Linked DNA regions of Leptothrix cholodnii SP-6. The main gene of each other region encodes a partner of the protein of the gene in region 2 in a complex. Links are inferred from orthologs where the notes say so. Each region holds a gene or a part of one and is shown on either strand. Other genes may lie near its edges.

Evidence for each region.
Region 1: the proteins of secY (region 2) and secA are in contact, whole or in part, in a crystal structure (PDB 3DIN), measured with the Thermotoga maritima proteins. The link is inferred for Leptothrix cholodnii SP-6 from one-to-one orthologs. Residues at the interface, in WP_004081795.1 of Thermotoga maritima: Glu108, Gly109, Glu110, Glu111, Ala236, Glu237, Arg238, Arg239, Ile240, Thr241, Ile242, Gln243, Tyr244, Ala245, Arg246, Arg247, Val248, Thr249, Gly250, Arg251, Arg252, Val253, Tyr254, Gly256, Ala257, Ser258, Thr259, Tyr260, Leu261, Pro262; in WP_004082002.1 of Thermotoga maritima: Glu261, Ala262, Arg263, Lys300, Ala301, Arg302, Thr303, Ile304, Ile305, Leu323, Tyr324, Asp325, Pro326, Val329, Ser330, Tyr333, Ile336, Lys340, Phe345, Val349, Glu363, Phe364, Tyr374, Ser375, Gly376, Gly377, Glu393, Ile395, Thr482, Ser483.
Region 3: secY (region 2) and secG share a complex: the UniProt entries of both Escherichia coli proteins name them as parts of the sec protein translocase complex. The link is inferred for Leptothrix cholodnii SP-6 from one-to-one orthologs.

What each region holds. Positions count from the first base shown.
Region 1 is NC_010524.1:789,491-796,703, reverse strand. Bases 1,586-4,913 are described here. They hold secA (preprotein translocase subunit SecA), read right to left. Parts: upstream 4,546-4,913; coding sequence 1,786-4,545; downstream 1,586-1,785. Other genes in these bases: LCHO_RS03725 (M23 family metallopeptidase), read right to left, coding at 4,741-4,913; argJ (bifunctional glutamate N-acetyltransferase/amino-acid acetyltransferase ArgJ), read right to left, coding at 1,586-1,722. In the rest of the region: LCHO_RS03740 (VCBS domain-containing protein), read left to right, coding at 1-420; more of argJ, read right to left, coding at 493-1,585; more of LCHO_RS03725, read right to left, coding at 4,914-5,763; LCHO_RS22610 (hypothetical protein), read left to right, coding at 5,896-6,108; LCHO_RS03720 (DesA family fatty acid desaturase), read right to left, coding at 6,174-7,213. UniProt on the Escherichia coli protein: Required for protein export, interacts with the SecYEG preprotein conducting channel.
Region 2 is NC_010524.1:4,409,286-4,416,154, forward strand. The notes cover bases 1,127-4,110. They hold secY (preprotein translocase subunit SecY), read right to left. Parts: upstream 3,282-4,110; coding sequence 1,971-3,281; downstream 1,127-1,970. Other genes in these bases: rpsM (30S ribosomal protein S13), read right to left, coding at 1,157-1,522; rpmJ (50S ribosomal protein L36), read right to left, coding at 1,558-1,671; infA (translation initiation factor IF-1), read right to left, coding at 1,728-1,946; rplO (50S ribosomal protein L15), read right to left, coding at 3,308-3,742; rpmD (50S ribosomal protein L30), read right to left, coding at 3,768-3,950. Also shown: rpsD (30S ribosomal protein S4), read right to left, coding at 1-503; rpsK (30S ribosomal protein S11), read right to left, coding at 722-1,126; more of rpsE, read right to left, coding at 4,111-4,485; rplR (50S ribosomal protein L18), read right to left, coding at 4,515-4,880; rplF (50S ribosomal protein L6), read right to left, coding at 4,892-5,425; rpsH (30S ribosomal protein S8), read right to left, coding at 5,442-5,837; rpsN (30S ribosomal protein S14), read right to left, coding at 5,874-6,179; rplE (50S ribosomal protein L5), read right to left, coding at 6,188-6,739; rplX (50S ribosomal protein L24), read right to left, coding at 6,753-6,869. UniProt on the Escherichia coli protein: The central subunit of the protein translocation channel SecYEG. Consists of two halves formed by TMs 1-5 and 6-10.
Region 3 is NC_010524.1:1,583,222-1,590,022, reverse strand. Bases 2,394-5,309 are described here. They hold secG (preprotein translocase subunit SecG), read right to left. Parts: upstream 4,095-5,309; coding sequence 3,693-4,094; downstream 2,394-3,692. Other genes in these bases: LCHO_RS07470 (NAD(P)H-quinone oxidoreductase), read right to left, coding at 4,919-5,309; tpiA (triose-phosphate isomerase), read right to left, coding at 4,130-4,876; LCHO_RS07490 (NADH-quinone oxidoreductase subunit A), read right to left, coding at 2,840-3,199; LCHO_RS07495 (NuoB/complex I 20 kDa subunit family protein), read right to left, coding at 2,394-2,815. In the rest of the region: NADH-quinone oxidoreductase subunit NuoE, read right to left, coding at 1-445; LCHO_RS07505 (NADH-quinone oxidoreductase subunit D), read right to left, coding at 454-1,707; LCHO_RS07500 (NADH-quinone oxidoreductase subunit C), read right to left, coding at 1,726-2,325; more of LCHO_RS07495, read right to left, coding at 2,339-2,393; more of LCHO_RS07470, read right to left, coding at 5,310-5,905; pnp (polyribonucleotide nucleotidyltransferase), read right to left, coding at 5,918-6,801. UniProt on the Escherichia coli protein: Subunit of the protein translocation channel SecYEG. Overexpression of some hybrid proteins has been thought to jam the protein secretion apparatus resulting in cell death; while this may be true it also results in FtsH-mediated degradation of SecY.

The DNA.
Region 1 (7,213 bases), 3.6 Mb from region 2 along the record:
GCCGGCGCCGACCTGCTGCGCGGCGGCAGCGGCGACGACGTGCTGGCCGGCGGCCTGGGCGCCGATGTGCTCCGGTGGCACCTGGCGGACGCCGGCAGCGCCGCCAGCCCGGCACGGGACCGCATCGCGGACTTCGACGTCGGCACACCCGCCAACGGCGGCGACCTGCTCGACCTGCGCGACCTGCTGCTCGGCGAGCAGCACTTCGGCAACGACGTCGGCAACCTGGCGGACTTCCTCGACTTCAAGCTCGACAGCAGCGGCCAGTCGACCCTCCTCGAGGTGCGATCGCAGGGCGCGACCGGGCCGGTCGATCAGGTGATCGAGTTCACCGGCGTCGACCTGATTGGCGCTGCCGGCGGCGATCAGCAGCAGGTGATCCAGCACCTGCTACAAAGCGGCAAGCTGATCACCGACTGAGGCCCGCAAACGACAACGCCCCGCTCGGCGGGGCGTTGTTCAGGGCGCGGACGGGATCGGCACCGCCGTGGCTCAGCTGCGGTAGTCGGCGTTGATGGTGACGTAGTCGTGCGACAGGTCGCAGGTCCAGACCGTGGCGCGGCGGTTGCCGCGGTGCAGGTCCACCCGCACGGTGATCTCGGCCTGCTTCATCACGCGCGAGCCGTCTTCCTCGCGGTAGTCGGGGTGGCGGCCACCGTTGCGCGCCACGTGCACGTCGTCGAGGAACAGGTCGATCAGGTTCTGGTCCAGGTCGTCGATGCCGGCGTAACCGACCGCGGCCAGGATGCGGCCCAGGTTCGGGTCGCTGGCGAAGAACGCGGTCTTGACCAGCGGCGAATGCGCGATCGCGTAGGCCACCTGGCGGCACTCTTCCTTGTGGCGGCCGCCCTCGACGCGGATGGTGATGAACTTGGTCGCACCCTCGCCGTCGCGCACGATCGCCTGCGCGAGCTGCTGCGACACCGCGATCACCGCGGAGCGCAATGCCGCGCCTTCGGGCGATTCGAGCTGCGTGATCGGCGCGTGGCCGGCCTGGTGGGTGGCGATCAGCAGGAAGCTGTCGTTGGTCGACGTGTCGCCGTCGATCGTGATGCGGTTGAAGCTGCGGTCGGCGGCTTCGCGCACCAGTTCCTGCAGCAGGCGCGGCTCGATCACCGCGTCGGTGGCGACGAAGCCGAGCATGGTCGCCATGTTGGGCCGGATCATGCCGGCGCCCTTGCTGATGCCGGTCACGGTGACGGTCTTGCCGCCGATCTGCACCTGGCGCGACGCGGCCTTGGGCAGCGTGTCGGTGGTCATGATGGCTTCGGCGGCCTGCGCCCAGTGGTCCTCGCGGGCGTCGGCGATCGCGGCGGGCAGGCCGGCCTGGATGCGGTCGGCGGGCAGCGTCTCCATGATCACGCCGGTCGAGAACGGCAGCACTTCCTCGGGCGCGAGGTTGAGCTGCTGCGCCAGCGCGACGCAGACCGAGCGCGCGCGCACCAGGCCGTCTTCGCCGGTGCCGGCGTTGGCGTTGCCGGTGTTGATGACGATGGCGCGCTTGGCCGGGCCGGCGGCGAGGTGCTCGCGGCAGATCTGCACCGGCGCGGCGCAGAAGCGGTTGGTGGTGAACACCCCCGCCACGCTGGAGCCGGGCACCAGCGTGACCACGGTCAGGTCGCGGCGATTCGCCTTGCGCACGCCGGCCATCGTGATGCCGAGCTTGACGCCGGCCACCGGGTGCAGTTCTTCAGGCAGGGGAGCGCGCAGGTTCACGGGCATGGCAGACCTCGTCGGGAGATGGTGGAACGTGGGGAGGGCAAGTCAGGCGCGGCTCGGGCCGGCTCAAGCCAGCTTGCCGTGGCACTGCTTGTATTTCTTGCCGCTGCCGCAAGGGCACGGGTCGTTGCGGCCGACACGCAGGCCCTGCTGCAGCGGCAGGCCTTCGGCCGCCGATGCCGCCGCCGCATCCTGCGAGACGCTGCCGTCCTCGTTCGGGTGCGTGTAGGTCACGTTGCTGATCTGCTCGGCACGCACCTCGATCGCCTCGGCGGCCTGGGCGGCCTCTTCGCGGCTCTGGATGCGCACGGTCATCAGCACCCGCGTGACGTCGAGCTTGACGCGGTCGAGCAGCTGGCTGAAGAGCTCGAAGGCCTCGCGCTTGTATTCCTGCTTCGGGTTCTTCTGCGCGTAGCCGCGCAGGTGGATGCCCTGGCGCAGGTAGTCGAGCGCGGCCAGGTGCTCGCGCCAGTGGGTGTCGATCGACTGCAGCAGGATCATGCGTTCGAAGCTGGCGAACTGCTCGCGGCCGACCTGCGCCAGCTTGGCGTCGAAGGCATCGTTGGCGGCGGTGACCACGCGCTCGACGACGTCCTCGTCGGACATCGCGTCGCTCTTGTCGACCACCGCCCGCAGCGGCACGTCGAGCTGCCATTCGTCGCGCAGCGTCGATTCGAGCGTGGCGAGTTCCCACTGTTCCTCGACGCTCTCGGCCGGCACGTAGGTGCGCACGACGTCGGTCATCGCGCCGCGGCGCAGGTGGGCGATCTGGGCGTCGACGTCGGTCTGCTCGAGGATCTCGTTGCGCTGCGAGTAGATGACCTTGCGCTGGTCGTTGCTGACATCGTCGTATTCGAGCAGCTGCTTGCGCACGTCGAAGTTGCGCGCCTCGACCTTGCGCTGCGCGCTCTCGATGCTGCGCGTGACGATGCCGGCCTCGATCGCCTCGCCGTCGGGCATCTTCAGGCGCTCCATGATCGCCTTGACGCGGTCGCCGGCGAAGATGCGCATCAGCGAATCCTCCAGCGACAGGTAGAAGCGCGAGCTGCCCGGGTCGCCCTGGCGGCCGGCGCGGCCGCGCAGCTGGTTGTCGATGCGGCGGCTCTCGTGGCGTTCGGTGGCGATGATGCGCAGGCCGCCCAGCGCCACGACCTGCTCGTGCAGGCCCTGCCACTCGTCCTTGAGCGTCTGGATGCGCGCGGCCTTGTCGACCTCGGGCACCGACGCGTCGGCCTCCAGCAGCTGCACCTGCTTCTCGACGTTGCCGCCCAGCACGATGTCGGTGCCGCGGCCGGCCATGTTGGTGGCGATCGTCACCATCTTCGGCCGTCCGGCCTGGGCGATGATCTCGGCCTCGCGGGCATGCTGCTTGGCGTTGAGCACCTGGTGCGGCAGCCCGGCCTTGTTCAGCAGCTCGGAAACGCGCTCGGAGTTCTCGATCGAGGTCGTGCCCACCAGCACCGGCTGGCCACGCTCGTAGCACTCGCGGATGTCGGCGGTGACGGCGTCGTACTTCTCGCGGTCGGTCTTGTAGACCAGGTCGAGTTCGTCGCGGCGGATGGTCGGGCGGTTGGGCGGGATCACCACGGTCTCGAGGCCGTAGATCTCCTGGAACTCGTAGGCCTCGGTGTCGGCCGTGCCGGTCATGCCGCCGAGCTTGGCGTACATGCGGAAGTAGTTCTGGAAGGTGATCGAGGCCAGCGTCTGGTTCTCGGCCTGGATGTTCACGCCTTCCTTGGCCTCGACCGCCTGGTGCAGGCCGTCGCTCCAGCGCCGCCCGCTCATCAGCCGGCCGGTGAACTCGTCGACGATGATGACCTCGCCGTTCTGCACCACGTAATGCTGGTCGCGGTGGAACAGGTGGTGCGCGCGCAGCGAGGCGTACAGGTGGTGCACCAGCGTGATGTTGGCGGCATCGTAGAGCGACGCGCCTTCGGCCAGCAGGCCGGCCTGCGCCAGCAGCGACTCGGCCTTCTCGTGGCCGTCCTCGGTCAGGAAGACCTGGTGGGTCTTCTCGTCGGCGGTGAAGTCGCCGGCCTGGATCACGCCCTCGCCGGTACGCGGATCGGCTTCGCCGATCTGCTTGGCGAGTTGCGGAATGACAGCGTTGATGCGCAGGTAGAGGTCGGTCTGGTCCTCGGCCTGGCCGCTGATGATGAGCGGCGTGCGGGCCTCGTCGATCAGGATCGAGTCGACCTCGTCGACGATGGCGTAGTTGAGCGGGCGCTGCACCCGGTCGACCACCTCGTAGACCATGTTGTCGCGCAGGTAATCGAAGCCGTATTCGTTGTTGGTGCCGTAAGTGATGTCAGCGGCGTAGGCGGCCTGCTTTTCCTCGCGGCTCATGTTGGGCAGGTTGATGCCCACCGTCATGCCGAGGAAGTTGTAGAGCCGGGCCATCCACTCGGCGTCGCGGCGGGCCAGGTAGTCGTTGACGGTGACCACGTGCACGCCCTTGCCGGTCAGCGCATTCAGATAAACCGGCAGCGTCGCCATCAGCGTCTTGCCTTCGCCGGTGCGCATCTCGGCGATCTTGCCGTTGTGCAGGGTCATGCCGCCGATCAGCTGGACGTCGAAGTGGCGCATCTTGAGGGCGCGCTTGCCACCTTCGCGCACCACCGCGTAGGCCTCGGGCAGCAGGTCGTCGAGCGTGGTGCCGGCGGCGATGCGCTGGCGGAACTCGGCGGTCTTGCCGCGCAACTCGTCGTCGCCGAGGGTCTCGAACTGCACTTCGAGCGCGTTGATGCGCTCCACCACCCGCCGGTATTGCTTGAGCAGACGCTCATTGCGGCTGCCGAAAATCGAGGTCAAGAGCTTGGGCAACATGGACGGGACACACGTCAAGGCCCTGGCACGGGACAGTCCCGCCAGGGCCGGTTATGAGCAGGGGTGAAAGCGCGACCCCGATGGCGCACGTCGGCGGCCGATCAGGACCACACCCGAATGTTTGGCGTCAAACGCTCGCGTGAACGGGCCATCCGAGACGGCGACCCAGGCACTTCCACAGGACAAATCAGTTTATCACCGGGTCTTGCGCTTGCCGGAGCGGCGCTCGGGCGACGCTTCTGCGGTCTGTTCCTTCAGGGACAGGTCCTCGCCACGCGCCAGGAAGCGCGCCGGATTCTGCTGCACGCCGTTGAGCAGCACCTCGAAATGCAGGTGCGCCCCGGTCGAGCGCCCGGTGTTGCCGACATTGGCGATCAACTGGCCACGCCGCACCACTTCACCGGGGCGGACATGGAACTTCGATGTGTGGGCATAACGGGTGACCAGGCCATTGCCGTGGTCGATCTCGACGGCCTGGCCATAAGCGCCCTGGGATTCGGCATTGAGCACGACGCCACCTGCCGCAGCGTGGATCGGCGTTCCCTGCGGGGCCGGAAAATCAAGACCGGTGTGCAGCGCGGCATGCCGCGTGAACGGATCGAGGCGGAAGCCGAAGCCCGAACCGATCGGGCCGCGGACCGGCGGCGCGCTGGGCACCATCATCATCTCGAGCCGGCGCTCGAGCAGTCGCGATTCGGTCAGGGTGAACACGTCGCCGCTGCGCGCGGCCTGAAGCTCGAGCGCGTCGACCACCGAGTTGAGCTGCACCATCGAGGGCGACGACACCGGCACATAGGGCCCGCCACGACCACCTTCGACCGTGGCGGCTTCGCCGCCCCCCAGGGGCTTCTCGCCGAGCGTCTCCACAACCCGCAGCTCCTCGGGCTTGATGCCCGCCAGGCCGGCAACACGCTCGCCCATCGCCTCGAGCTTGACGACCTTGGCCTGCATTTCGCCGACCTTCTGCGCCATCGCGTCGAGGTTCTCGCGCAGGAACCGGTCACGCTGCTCGGTTTCATCACGCACCACCAGCCCCGTCAGGTGACTGACCACCGGCCAGCCTTCGCGGGCGGCCTTGAGGAAGATGAAGTGGTAGATGGTGCCCGACATCATCATCATCGCCAGGACGAACGTCGCCACGATCACGCCCAACTGCAGGGGGCCGACATGGAAAGAGCGCGTACGCGCGAGCCCGCCATGGGTGATCAAAATATCCATCGTCACTACACTCCTGATATGAAAGCGGATCGCCGTGCACTTGTTCCGGATGCATTGCCGCTCAGGCAAGCGCTGGACCACTGTCAGCCGCTGCTGCATCTGCAGCAGAAACTGGCCGACGCCCATGCACGCATGAACGTGATCCGTCCGTTGATCCCTTCTGGATTGTTGGCGTCAGTCAGACCCGGCCCGACCGACGACAACGGCTGGGTGTTGCTGGTGAGCAGCCCGGCCGTCGCGTCCAAGCTGCGCCAGCTTCTACCTCGACTCGATGCCGCGTTGCGGCAGAACGGTTGGCAGACTAGCCCAATCAGAATCCGCGTTCAATCCACGATTCCGGGTTGATTGTTGTACGTCGCCCACCCGAGTGACGGACATGCACGGCTCGCGGCAGCCGTGAAAGCAGCGTGTCAGGCGCGCGCGGCACGCAGCGTGCGGGCGAAATCCTGCAAGGCGGCAATGCCGCTGTTCTCGGCGCGGTGGCACCAGGCCTGCAGATCGGCGACCAGCTGTTCAGCCGAAACGTTGGTACGTGTCCACAGCTGACGCAGCTCTTCGCGCATCGTCACCAGCTGGGACAGGTCGGCGCTCTGCCCGCAGGCACTGGCGACCTGCGCCTTGACGGCCGCAGGAATCTTCTCTGCATCACGGTGCAGCCAGCGCTTGGCCAGGCGCATGTTCGACCAGCCTTCGGTGTTCTGCTTGCCCTGCGCGCGCAGGCGATCGAGCTCGTCGGCACACGCCTGCTTGAGGCCGCCGGCGTACTTCGCCATCACTTCGTAGCGGTTGGCGATCAGCGCCTCGAGCGTCTGGTTGTCGGCCACGGCCTTGACCACGCCCAGCTTGAGCTGCGGCGGCGTCTTGCGCACCTTGGCCAGGCCGACCATCTCCAGCGCGCGGATGTAGGCCCAGCCGATGTCGAACTCGTAGGGCTTGACCGACAGCTTGGCCGAGGTCGGGTAGGTGTGGTGGTTGTTGTGCAGCTCTTCGCCGCCGATGATCAGGCCCCAGGGCGACACGTTGGTCGACGCGTCGACCGCCTCGAAGTTGCGATAGCCCCAGAAGTGACCGATGCCGTTGATGATGCCGGCCGCCGTGATCGGGATCCAGATCATCTGCACCGCCCAGACCGTGACACCGATCGCGCCGAACAGCAGCACGTTGATGATCAGCATCAGCGCCACGCCCATCGCGCTGTGGCGGGTGTAGACGTTGCGCTCGATCCAGTCGTTCGGTGCGCCGTGGCCGTACTTGGCGAGGGTTTCCCGGTTCTTCGCTTCGGCGCGATAGAGCTCGCTGCCGGTCAGCAGCACGGTCTTGATGCCGTGTGCGACCGGGCTGTGCGGGTCGTCGACGGTCTCGCACTTGGCGTGGTGCTTGCGGTGGATGGCGACCCACTCCTTGGTGACCATGCCGGTGGTCATCCAGAGCCAGAAGCGGAAGAAATGCG
Region 2 (6,869 bases):
AGGCCGATCGAATCGGCCAGCTTCAGGGCATCGATGATGCGCAGCTGCTTCTTCGACTTTTCGCGCACGCTGATCACGTCGCCGGCCTTGACCAGGTACGACGGGATGTTGACCGACTGGCCATTGACGGTGACAGCCTTGTGCGAGACCAGCTGACGCGCTTCTGCACGGGTCGAACCGAAGCCCATGCGATAGACCACGTTGTCCAGCCGCGACTCGAGCAGCAGCAGCAGGTTGGCACCGGTGTTGCCCTTGCGGCGGTCGGCTTCGGCGAAGTAGCGGCGGAACTGCTTCTCGAGCACGCCGTACATGCGCTTGACCTTCTGCTTCTCGCGCAGTTGCAGGCCGAAGTCGGAAGTGCGCGAACCCGAGGTGCGGCCATGCTGGCCAGGCTTGGATTCGAACTTCGACTTGTCGCTGATCGAACGACGTGCGCTCTTCAGGTAGAGATCGGTGCCTTCACGGCGGGCCAGCTTGGCCTTGGGTCCGAGGTAACGTGCCACTGTGGTGTCCTTCTTGATCTGACGCGTGCCTATGAAAGCTCGCGCGAGTCTGGGCCCGATGGGTCGACCAGACGGTGGTCTTGAGTCGAGTTGCGTGAATCACGGCCCGCTGCGTGCGCAAAACTCAAATGGAAAACCGGCGACGCACGCAGGCGCTCGCCGGACAGCCGGGCATTATAAGACGTCAACGCTGCCGCGCTCAGGGCGCGGCAGAACGTTCAGATGCGACGACGCTTCTGCGGACGGCAACCGTTGTGCGGAACCGGCGTCACGTCGGAGATCGACGCAATCCGGATGCCCAACGAAGCCAGTGCGCGAACCGACGACTCACGACCCGGGCCGGGGCCCTTGATCTTGACGTCGAGGTTCTTGATGCCCTGCTCCTGAGCCGCACGACCCGCCACTTCGGCTGCGACCTGGGCTGCAAAGGGAGTCGATTTGCGCGAGCCCTTGAAACCCTGGCCACCACTCGAGGCCCAGGACAACGCATTGCCCTGACGGTCGGTGATCGTGATGATCGTGTTGTTGAAAGACGCATGCACGTGCGCAACACCGTCCGCAATGTTCTTGCGGACCTTCTTGCTGACGCGCCGTGCGGCGTTATTGACGGGTGCTTTTGCCATGACTGGGTTTTCTCCGGGCTGACGCCTAGATTACTTCTTCAGCGCCGCCGCGCCCTTTTTGGGGCCCTTGCGGGTGCGGGAGTTGGTGCGAGTGCGTTGACCACGCACCGGCAGACCGCGGCGATGACGGAAACCGCGATAGCAACCCAGATCCATCAATCGCTTGATGTTGATCGAGATTTCGCGGCGCAGATCGCCCTCGATGGTCAGGCGGCCGACTTCTTCCCGGATCTTCTCCAGGTCGCTGTCATCCAGGTCCTTGACCTTCTTGTTGTAGGCGATGCCACAGGCCTCACAAATTTTCTGAGCCGTCGTACGGCCAACGCCATAGATCGACGTCAGGCCGATTTCGGCGTGTTTGTGGGGCGGAATGTTGATACCAGCAATACGTGCCATGTGCGTCCTCTATACGGTTGCAGCGCGGGGGCTCATCAGCCTTGGCGTTGCTTGTGGCGCGGGTCGGTGCAAATGACACGGACCACACCCTTGCGACGAATGATCTTGCAATTGCGGCAGATCTTCTTGACGGATGCGGAGACTTTCATGGTCTTCTCCTTGATCGGCTTAGCGCTTGTCTTCCGGGACTATGAACAGCTCTCGCTCACTTCGCCCGGAAAACGATGCGAGCACGGGACAGATCGTAGGGCGTTAGCTCTACGGTAACTTTGTCACCCGGCAAGATGCGTATGTAGTGCATGCGCATCTTCCCGGAAATATGGCCGAGCACTACGTGCCCATTCTCCAACTTGACGCGAAATGTCGCGTTGGGCAGGTTTTCAAGGACCTCGCCCTGCATCTGAATGACGTCGTCTTTGGACATCGAACGTGCCTCGCCAGGTCGTTGTCAGCCTGCCTTGAAACTGGCCTTCTTGAGCAACGACTCGTACTGCTGCGACATCACGTAGGACTGGACCTGGGCCCAGAAGTCCATCGTGACCACAACGATGATCAGCAAGGACGTGCCACCAAAATAGAACGGCACGTTGTACTTCAGGACCAGGAATTCGGGCAGCAGACACACCGCAGTGATGTAGACCGCGCCACCGAGCGTCAGACGCGCCAGAATCTTGTCGATGTGGCGTGCAGTCTGGTCGCCTGGTCGAATTCCAGGAATGAATGCGCCACTCTTCTTCAGATTGTCAGCGGTCTCTCTGCTGTTGAACACCAACGCGGTGTAGAAGAAGCAGAAGAAGACGATCATCGCGGCATACAGCAGGACATAGATCGGCTGACCCGGCGACAAGGCCGCAGAAATGTCCTTCAACCAGACCAGGCTCTCACCTGTGGCAAACCAACCAACAACCGTCGCAGGCAGCAGGATGATCGACGAGGCAAAGATCGGCGGAATCACACCCGACATGTTGATCTTCAGCGGCAAGTGCGACGACTGCCCGCCATAGACCTTGTTGCCGACCTGACGCTTGGCGTAGTTGACCAGGATCTTGCGTTGACCGCGCTCGACGAACACGACCACGAAAGTCACGCCGATCACGATGGCAACGATGAACAGTGCCGCGATGATGCTCATCGAACCGGTATTGACCAGGTTCAGCAACCCACCGATCGCACTGGGCAAGCCAGCAGCAATGCCGCCAAAGATCAGGATCGAGATACCGTTGCCGAGTCCACGCTCGGTGATCTGCTCACCCAGCCACATCAGGAACATGGTTCCCGCAGTCAAGCTGACCATCGCGCCGATGCGGAACATCGGGCCCGGATCGATCACCAGACCAGGAGAACCTTCGATCGCCAGTGCGATTCCCAAAGACTGGAAGATCGCCAGACCAAGCGTGCCGTAACGCGTGTACTGCGTGATCTTGCGCCGCCCTGCTTCGCCTTCCTTCTTCAAGGACTCGAGAGCCGGCAGCACATGGGTCATCAACTGCATGATGATCGATGCCGAGATGTACGGCATGATCCCCAACGCAAACACCGTGAAGCGAGACAGCGCACCACCCGAGAACATGTTGAACAGGTTCAGGATGCCGCCCTGCTGACCCTTGAACAGCTCCGCGAGCTGGTCAGGGTTGATCCCCGGGACAGGGATATGAGCCCCGACCCGATAGACCACCAGAGCCAGCAGCAAGAATGTCAGCCTGCGCCGCAGGTCGCCAAACTTGCCGCTCTTGGCCAGTTGAGTTGCGTTGGTTGCCACGAAGATCCGCAGTCAGTGAGAAACGCTCAGGCTGCCAGCGAGCCGCCGGCCGCTTCAATCGCAGCCTTGGCGCCTGCAGTCGCGCCGATGCCCTTGAGGACAACAGCACGCGTCAGTTCGCCGGACTTCACCACCTTCACGACCTTGGCCAGTTCACCAACCAGACCGATCTGCTTCAGGAGAAGCAGGTCGACCTCATCGACAGCCAGAACCTGCAGTTGGCCGAGCGTGATCTCTGCATTGAACTTCAGCAGATGCGATTTGAAGCCACGCTTGGGCAGGCGACGCTGCAGCGGCATCTGACCGCCTTCGAAGCCCACCTTGTGATAGCCACCCGCACGAGACTTCTGACCCTTGTGGCCACGACCTGCGGTCTTGCCCAGGCCGGAGCCGATGCCACGACCCACGCGACGCTTGGCGTGCTTGGATCCCGAGCCTGGCTTGATCGAATTGAGTTCCATATCGTCTTTCCTCGGCAACAGGTGCTCAGAGCACCTTCACCAGGTACGAGATCTTGTTGATCATGCCGCGCACCGCGGGCGTATCTTCCAGCACGGATTCGCTGTTGACCTTGCGCAGGCCCAAGCCGCGAACGGTCGCACGATGCGATTCACGGGTACCGATCGGGCTGCGAACCAGCGCGACCCGGACAGTCTTCTTTTCAGACATGGTGTACTCCCGGCGCTCAGTTGAAGATCTGTTCGATCGTCAGACCACGCTTGGCCGCCACTTGCGAAGCGGTGGTCATGCGCGACAAGGCGTCGAACGTGGCGCGAACCATGTTGTACGGGTTCGACGAGCCGAGGCTCTTGGCCACGATGTCGGTGATACCCAGCACTTCAAAGACAGCGCGCATCGGGCCACCGGCAATGATGCCGGTACCGGCCGGCGCGGGCGCCAGCAGGACCTTTGCCGCGCCATGTTCGCCGGTCGCGTTGTGCGGGACCGTGCCGTTGCGCAGCGGGATCTTGACCAGACCGCGACGAGCAGACTCCATCGCCTTCTGGACCGAGACCGGCACTTCACGTGCCTTGCCCTTGCCCATGCCGACGCGACCATCGCCATCACCGACCACGGTCAGCGTTGCAAAAGCCATGATCCGACCGCCCTTGACCACCTTGGTCACGCGGTTCACCTGGATCATCTTCTCGCGCATCCCATCGTCACGACCTTCGTCAGCGACCTTGGGTTGAAACTTAGCCATTTGGTGTTCCTTCGTTTGCGTCGAGAGGCTTAGAACTGCAGACCGGCTTCGCGGGCAGCTTCAGCCAGGGCTTTCACTCGACCGTGATAGGCGAATCCGGACCGGTCGAAAGCAACCTTCTCGACTCCAGCGGCTTTTGCCCGCTCGGCGATACGCTTGCCAATCAACTGGGCCGCGTCCACGCAAGCACCCTTGCCGGCCACGCCCAACTGGGCACGCACTTCTTTTTCGGCCGTCGAAGCCGAAGCCAGCACCTTGCCGCCGTCGGCAGAGATGACGCTGGCGTAGATATGCAGATTGGTGCGGAAGACGGTCAGGCGCTCGACGCCCTGAAGGGCAATCCGAGCACGCGTCTGACGGGAGCGACGCAGGCGCTGTTCTTTCTTGTTCAACATGGTGCGGCTCCTTACTTCTTCTTGGTCTCTTTGATCGCGACCTTCTCATCCGAATAACGGATGCCCTTGCCCTTGTAGGGCTCGGGTGGGCGGAAGGCACGGACCTCAGCGGCCAATTGACCCACAACCTGGCGATCGGCACCCTTGATCAGGATCTCGGTCTGAGTGGGGCACTCGACCTTGATGCCTTCGGGCATTTCCTTGACCACCGGATGCGAGAAACCAATCTGCAGATTCAGCTTCTGGCCTTGGGCCTGGGCACGATAACCCACGCCGACCAGGCTCAGCTTCTTCTGGAAGCCCTTGCTCACGCCGTTGACCATGTTGGCCACCAGTGCGCGCATGGTTCCCGACATCGCATTCGCTTCAGCCGACTCGTCGAGCGGCGTGAAACTCAGCTTGCCAGCTTCATTCTGGACCTTGACCAGGCGATGAGCCGGGCGCAACAGCGTGCCCAGCGAACCCTTCACGCTGATCAGGTCTTCATTGATCGACACGTCCACACCTTGCGGGACGGCGACCAGCATCTTTCCTACGCGGGACATTTGCGGCCTCCTGCCCTTAAGCGACGTAGCACAGCACCTCGCCACCGATTCCGGCAGCGCGCGCTTTGCGATCGGTCATCACGCCCTGGGGGGTGGTGACGATGGCCACACCCAGACCGTTCATCACGGTCGGGATATCGTGGCGGCCCTTGTAGATCCGAAGACCTGGACGGCTCACCCGCTCGATACGCTCGATCACCGGACGCCCGGCGTAGTACTTCAGCGAAATCTCGAGTTGCGACTTGCCGTCGGTCGTCTTGACCGCAAAGCCGTCGATGTAACCCTCGTCCTTCAGCACCTGCGCGATCGCAGATTTCAGCTTGGAGGACGGCATCGCAACGCTGGTCTTTTCGACCATCTGGGCGTTGCGAATGCGGGTCAGCATGTCGGCGATAGGATCACTCATGCTCATGGAATAACTCCTGTTCGTGCCCTGGGTACTGCTGAATTACCAGCTCGCCTTGACGACACCTGGGATGTCGCCACGGAAGGCCAGTTCACGAATCTTCGTACGGCCCAAGCCGAACTTGCGGAAGGTCCCACGCGGGCGACCCGTGATACCACAGCGCGCACGCAGGCGCGTCGGGTATGCATTTCGCGGCAACTGTTGCAGCGCAAGACGAGCCGCATAGCGCTCTTCTTCCGACTTGCTCTGGTCGTCAATGGTCGCCTTCAGCTCCGCGTACTTCTTGGCGTACTTGGCGACCAGCTTCTCGCGCTTTTCCTCGCGCTGTATGAGAGAGAGTTTTGCCACGTTACACCTCAGTTCTTGAACGGGAAGCGGAAGGCGGTCAACAGCGCCTTGCACTCGTCGTCGGTCTTCGCCGTCGTCGTGATGCTGATGTTCAGACCACGCAGCGCATCGACCTTGTCGTACTCGATTTCCGGAAAGATGATCTGTTCCTTGACACCGATGTTGTAGTTGCCACGACCATCGAAGGAACGACCCGAGATACCACGGAAGTCACGCACTCGCGGCAATGCGATGGTGACGAAGCGATCCAGGAATTCGAACATCCGGACACCACGCAGCGTGACCATGCAGCCGATCGGCACGTCTTCGCGGATCTTGAAACCGGCGATAGCCTTGCGCGACTTGGTGACCACGGGGCGCTGGCCGGCAATCTTGGTCAGATCGCTCACGGCGTGATCCATGACCTTCTTGTCGGAGACAGCTTCCGAGACGCCCATGTTCAGCGTGATCTTCTCGAAGCGCGGCACTTGCATGACCGACTTGTAGCCAAACTTCTCCACGAGCGACGGCACGACCGTCTCAAGATAGAAAGCTTGCAGGCGAGCTTGTTGTTGAGCCATTTCGAATCCCGCCTCAGGCCTTGATCTCTTCGCCACTGGACTTGAAGACGCGCACTTTCTTGCCGTCAGCCAGCAGCTTGATCCCCACACGGTCGGCCTTGCCGGACGCGGGGTTGTAGATCGCCACATT
Region 3 (6,801 bases), 2.8 Mb from region 2 along the record:
GGTCGTTGACCAGCATCACCGGCGCGTCGGCACAGGCGCCGAGGCATTCGCACTTCTGCACCGTGAACAGGCCGTCGGCGGTGGTGCCACCGTCTTCGACGCCCAGCTTCTGGCACAGGTGCTCCAGCGCCGCCTGGCCGTTGCGCAACAGGCACGGCAGGTTGGTGCAGACGTTGAGCTTGAACTGCCCGACCGGCTGCTGGTTGTACATGTTGTAGAAGGTCGTCACCTCGTGCACCGCGATCGCGGGCATGCCGAGGTAGTCGGCGATCTGCTTCTCGGCTTCAGCAGAGACCCAGCCGTTGACCTGCTGCGCGATCGACAGGCAGGCCATCACGGCCGACTGCTTCTGATCGGCCGGGTACTTGGCCACTTCGCGAGCGAAGCGCTCCAGCGTGGCGGCCGAGAACGGCGCGGTTTGCGCCGGGAAGGATGCATTCGACATGGCGGTGCTCATCGATCGATTTCGCCGAACACGATGTCCATCGTGCCGATGATGGCCACGGCGTCGGCAATCATGTGGCCACGCGACATCTCGTCGAGTGCGGCCAGATGCGCGAAGCCGGGAGCGCGGATCTTCAGGCGGTACGGCTTGTTCGCGCCATCGCTGATGGCGTAGATGCCGAACTCGCCCTTCGGGTGCTCGACGGCCGCATAGGCCTCGCCTTCGGGCACGTGGAAACCTTCGGTGAACAGCTTGAAGTGGTGGATCAGCTCTTCCATCGAGGTCTTCATCTCGACGCGCGACGGCGGAGCGACCTTGTGGTTGTCGGTGATCACCGGGCCCGGATTGGCACGCAGCCAAGCCGAGCACTGCTCGATGATGCGGTTCGACTGGCGCATCTCCTCGACACGCACCAGGTAGCGGTCGTAGGTGTCGCCGTTGACGCCAACCGGGATGTCGAAGTCCATGCGGTCGTAGACGTCGTAGGGCTGCGTCTTGCGCAGGTCCCAGGCGATGCCGGAGCCGCGGATCATCGCGCCGGTCAGGCCAAGGTTGAGCGCCCGCTCGGGCGTCAGCACGCCGATGCCCACGGTGCGCTGCTTCCAGATGCGGTTATCGGTCAGCAGCGTTTCGTATTCGTCGACCAGCGTCGGGAAGCGCTTGGTGAAATCGTCGATGAAATCGAGCAGCGAGCCCTGGCGGTTCTCGTTGAGACGCGCCATCGCCTTGGCGTTGCGGATCTTGCTGACCTTGTACTGCGGCATCACGTCCGGCAGGTCGCGATAGACACCGCCCGGACGGAAATAGGCCGCGTGCATGCGTGCACCCGACACCGCCTCGTACATGTCGAACAGGTCTTCACGCTCCCGGAAGCAGTAGATGAGCATGTTCATCGCACCGCAGTCCATGCCGTGACAGCCCAGCCACAGCAGATGGTTCAGCAGACGCGTGATCTCGCTGAACATGACGCGGATGTACTGCGCCCGCTCGGGCACCTGGATGCCCATGAGCTTTTCGATCGCCAGGCAGTAGGCGTGCTCGTTGCACATCATCGACACGTAGTCGAGACGGTCCATGTAGGGCAAGGACTGGATGAAGGTCTTGCTCTCGGCCAGCTTCTCGGTGCCGCGGTGCAGCAGGCCGATGTGTGGGTCGGCACGCTGGATGACTTCGCCGTCCAGTTCGAGCACCAGGCGCAGCACACCGTGCGCGGCCGGGTGCTGGGGACCGAAGTTCAGCGTGTAGTTCTTGATTTCTGCCATGACTGTGCTCGTTGGCGCTTAGTGCAGGCCGCCGTAGTTGTCTTCGCGGATGATGCGCGGCGTGATCTCGCGCGGCTCGATCGAGACCGGCTGGTAGATCACGCGCTTCTGCTCGGGGTCGTAGCGCATCTCGACATGACCGGTGACCGGGAAGTCCTTGCGCATCGGATGCCCGATGAAGCCATAGTCGGTCAGGATGCGACGCAGGTCGGTGTGACCGTCGAAGACGATCCCGTACATGTCGAAGGCTTCGCGCTCGAACCAGTTGGCACCGCTCCAGATCGGCGTGAGCGAAGCGACCAGCGGGAAGTCGTCGTCGGGCGCGAACACCTTCAGGCGCAGGCGCCAGTTGTGCTGCACCGACAGCAGGTGCGAGACCGCCGCATAACGCAGGCCCTCGTAACCACCGTCCTTGTAGCCGCTGTAGTCGACGCCGCAGATGTCGATCAGCTGCTCGAATCCGAGGTCCGGATGATCACGCAGCGTCTTGCCGATGGCAGCGTAGTCAGTTGCCTTGACGGTCAAGGTGAGCTCGCCACGATCGCGCACGAGATGCACGATGCGATCGCCGATCACACGCTCGATCGCAGCCTGCAGGGTGTCCAGTTTTTGAGTCATCGAAAGCCTCTGCTCAGCGCGCGATGGTGTTTTCGCGGCGGATCTTGGCCTGCAACTGCAGGATGCCGTAGAGCAGCGCCTCGGCCGTGGGCGGACAGCCCGGCACGTAGACGTCGACCGGCACCACGCGGTCGCAACCCCGCACGACCGAATAGCTGTAGTGGTAATAACCACCGCCATTGGCACACGAGCCCATGCTCAGCACCCAGCGCGGCTCGGCCATCTGGTCATAGACCTTGCGCAACGCCGGCGCCATCTTGTTGCATAACGTGCCGGCCACGATCATCAGATCGCTCTGCCGCGGACTGGGGCGGAACAGCATGCCGAAACGATCGATGTCGTAGCGTGATGCGCCCGCATGCATCATCTCGACCGCACAGCACGCCAGACCGAAGGTCATCGGCCAGAGCGAGCCGGTCTTGGACCAGTTGATCAAGGTATCGACACTGGTCGTGACGAAACCTTCCTTGAGAACGCCTTCAATGCCCATGGTGTGTCCTTGTGATGGCTTGCGTCATTCCCAGTCGAGGGCGCCCTTCTTCCATTCATAGACGAATCCCACCACGAGGATGCCCAGGAAGATCATCATGGCCCAGAAGCCGGTTGCACCGATCTCGCGCAGAGACACCGCCCACGGAAAGAGGAAGGCGATCTCGAGATCGAACAAGATGAAGAGGATGGCAACCAGGTAGTAGCGCACATCGAACTTCATGCGCGCGTCCTCGAAGGCCTCGAAACCGCACTCGTAGGGAGAGTTCTTGGCCGCATACGGACGACGCGGACCAAGCAGAAAACCCAGCACCTGGGGTGCCACGCCAACCCCGACACCCACCAGGATGAACAGGATGACAGGTAGGTAGTTTTCCAGGTTCATGGCTTCAGGCCTTCACAGTCTCATTCCCGGAACAGCGGGAACCATCCGACAAAAAATAAAGCGCGCCGTCATGACCGGCAACATGGTTGCAACGGCCACACACTCAGCGCGCCCACTTCGTTCCCTGCTGGATCGCAGAGGCCAGAGCCTCTTGCACGTCTTCGTCAGGGCGCTGGGCCAGTCGCCGGATGAGCGACCAACCCTTGGGTCCAATCAATTCAAATCTTTGGTGCCGACGGCGAGACTCGAACTCGCACAGCTTTCGCCACTACCCCCTCAAGATAGCGTGTCTACCAATTTCACCACGTCGGCATGTCTGCAATCTGACAACCCACTCTGAAAGCCTGCCTCAGATTGTCTTGTCAAATCAAACTCAAGGCACTGATTCGCGTGAGGAATTGCTTATCAGCACAGCCATGAATTCTAGCGCGTACCAGGGTTTGTCTCAAGGTGTTGCGCAAGGTTTTCTATTGAATGCTGCAATGCCGCCACGTCAGTTCGAAGCAGCCGCAGATGCCGGCACGGCGGGAGCCACCACGGCAGGCGCCGCAACCGGTGCCGCACCCGGAATCAACTCGGCGCCCGATGCCGCAGGCGCACTGGCCGCCAAGGCCGGCACCGCCTGATCCAGCACGCTGCCGCCGACATTCGTGCCGCGCGCGTTGCTGAAATAGGCCAGCGCCAGGGTGCAGGTGAAGAACACGGCAGCGCAGATGGCGGTCGAACGCGACAGGAAGTTGGCGCTGCCGGTGGCACCGAACAGGCTGCCGGAGGCACCACCTCCGAAGGATGCGCCCATGTCGGCGCCCTTGCCGTGCTGGACCAGCACCAGCCCGATCATCGCGATCGCGGACACCAACTGCGTCAGCAGCATCAGATTCATCAACACTTGCATGGGAGAGCGTCTCCAGAAAACGATTCGATTGAGGTTCAGCCGGCTGCGCGCACGATGGCGACGAAGTCGGCCGCCTTGAGCGCCGCGCCACCGATCAGGCCACCGTCGATGTCGGGCTGAGCGAACAGCGAGTCGGCGTTGTCAGGCTTGACGCTGCCGCCATAGAGCAATTTCATCTGCGCGGCGTGCGGCGTTGCGGCAGCCAGCTGGGCGCGCAGCAGGGCATGCACTTCCTGAGCCTGTTCCGGGGTGGCCGTGCGACCGGTGCCGATCGCCCAGACCGGCTCGTAGGCAACCACGATTTCGCCGATGCAGTGCGTCAGGGCGTGGATCACGACCGAGAGCTGGCGCTTGACCACCGTTGCCGTTTCACCGGCCTCACGCTGCGCCAGCGTCTCGCCGACGCAGACGATCGGCGTGATGCCTCGGGCCAGCGCGGCCTTGGCCTTGTCGGCCACCAGCTGGTCGGATTCGGCGTGATAGGCGCGCCGCTCCGAGTGGCCGACGATGACATAGCGGCAGCCAAACTCGGCCAGCATCGCAGCCGACACCTCGCCGGTGTAGGCGCCCTGCTCGTGGGCCGAACAATCCTGCGCACCCCACAGAAGAGGGCTGCCGGCCAGCGTCACCGCCACCTCGGACAGATAGGGGAACGGCGCACACACCGCCACGTCGCAGCCAAAGGGCCGAGCGGCCAGCACGCCTTGCAGCAACTCGGCATTGGCAACGTGGCTGCCATGCATCTTCCAGTTGCCCACCACCAGTTTGCGATTCGTGTCCATCGAAGTTCCTCAGATTGTGTTTTTTGCTGCGGCCGTTGCGGCTCACCACTGCAGCACGATCTTGCCGATGTGCTGGTTCGATTCCATCAGGGCGTGCGCATCGGCCGCCTGCGCCGCCGGCAGCACGGCATGGATCACCGGCCGGACCTGCCGGGACTCCAGCAGAGGCCAGACCTGCGCACGCAGTGCCGCAGCGATCGCCGCCTTGAATGCGACAGGCCGCGCCCGCAGGGTCGAGCCCGTGATCGTCAGGCGTCGGCGCAACACCAGGCCGGCGTCGAACGACGCCTTGACGCCCCCCTGCACCGCGATGATGACCAGCCGACCGTCTTCGGCCAGGCAGCTGACCTCGCGCGCCACGTAGTCGCCCGCCACCATGTCGAGGATCACGTCGACGCCGCGGCCGTCCGTCAGGCGCAGGGCCTCGGCGGCGAAGTCCTGACTGCGATAGTTGATCGCGTGATCGGCACCCAGCGCCAGGCAAGCCTGGCACTTGTCGTCGCTGCCCGCCGTGGCGATGACCGTGGCGCCACGCGCCTTGGCCAGCTGGATGGCCGTCACGCCGATGCCACTGGTGCCACCTTGCACCAGCAAGGTCTCGCCCGACTGCAGGCGCGCGCGCTCGAAGACGTTCGACCAGACGGTGAAGAACGTCTCCGGCAGCGCGGCCGCCTGCACGTCGTCGAAACCGGCCGGCACCGGCAGGCATTGCCCGACCGGCGCGACGCAGTACTGGGCGTAGCCGCCGCCCGTCACGAGCGCGCAGACCCGCTGCCCGATGGCCAGGCCGGCCGCCTGCAGCGCCTGCGCGTCACCGGATTCGATGACACCGGCAAGCTCGAGGCCGGGCAGATCCGACGCACCCGCCGGGGGCGGATAGGCGCCCTTGCGCTGCAGCACGTCGGGCCGGTTGACACCGCTCGCGGCCACACGGATCAAGACCTCGCCGGCACCGGCCACGGGCACGGCACGCTGCGTCAGACGCAGCACATCGGGCGCGCCCGGCCGTGAGATCTCGATCGCGTTCATGGGCCGATCTTCTTACTGCTGCTGACCTTGCTGCTGCTGCGGCTGACCCGCTGCAGGCGCGCCGGACTCTTCAGTCGCAGGCTGTTCGGCACGTGCCGGACGCTCGCCACGCTCAGGACGATCGCCACCGCGGTCACGGCGCGGGCCGCGATCACCACGGTCGCCGCGGTCACCGAAACCGCCTTCACGGCGCGGCGCACGCTCTTCGAACTCCATGCCTTCCGGACGCTCGATCAGCGCCTTCATCGACAGCTTGATGCGGCCCTTCTCGTCGGTCTCGAGCACCTTGACCTTGACGACCTGGCCTTCGGTCAGGAAGTCGGTGACCTTCTCGACGCGCTGGTGCGCGATCTGGCTGATGTGCAGCAGTCCGTCCTTGCCGGGCAGGATGTTGATCAGCGCACCGAAGTCGAGGATCTTGACCACCGGACCTTCGTAGACCTTGCCGATCTCGGCTTCGGCGGTGATGTCGGCGATGCGCTTCTTGGCCAGTTCGGCCTTGTCGGCATCGGTCGATGCGATCGTGATCGTGCCGTCTTCGCCGATGTCGATCTGGCAGCCGGTCTCTTCGGTCAGCGCGCGGATCACCGAACCGCCCTTGCCGATCACGTCACGGATCTTCTCGGGGTTGATCTTCATCGTGTACAGGCGCGGCGCGAAGTTCGACACCTCGGTGTTGGCCGTGCCCATCGCCTCGACCATCTTGCCCAGGATGTGCAGGCGCGCTTCCTTGGCCTGCGCCAGTGCGACCTGCATGATCTCCTTGGTGATGCCCTGGATCTTGATGTCCATCTGCAGCGCGGTCACGCCGGCGGTGGTACCGGCCACCTTGAAGTCCATGTCGCCGAGGTGATCTTCATCGCCCAGGATGTCGGTCAGCACCGCGAAGCGGTTGC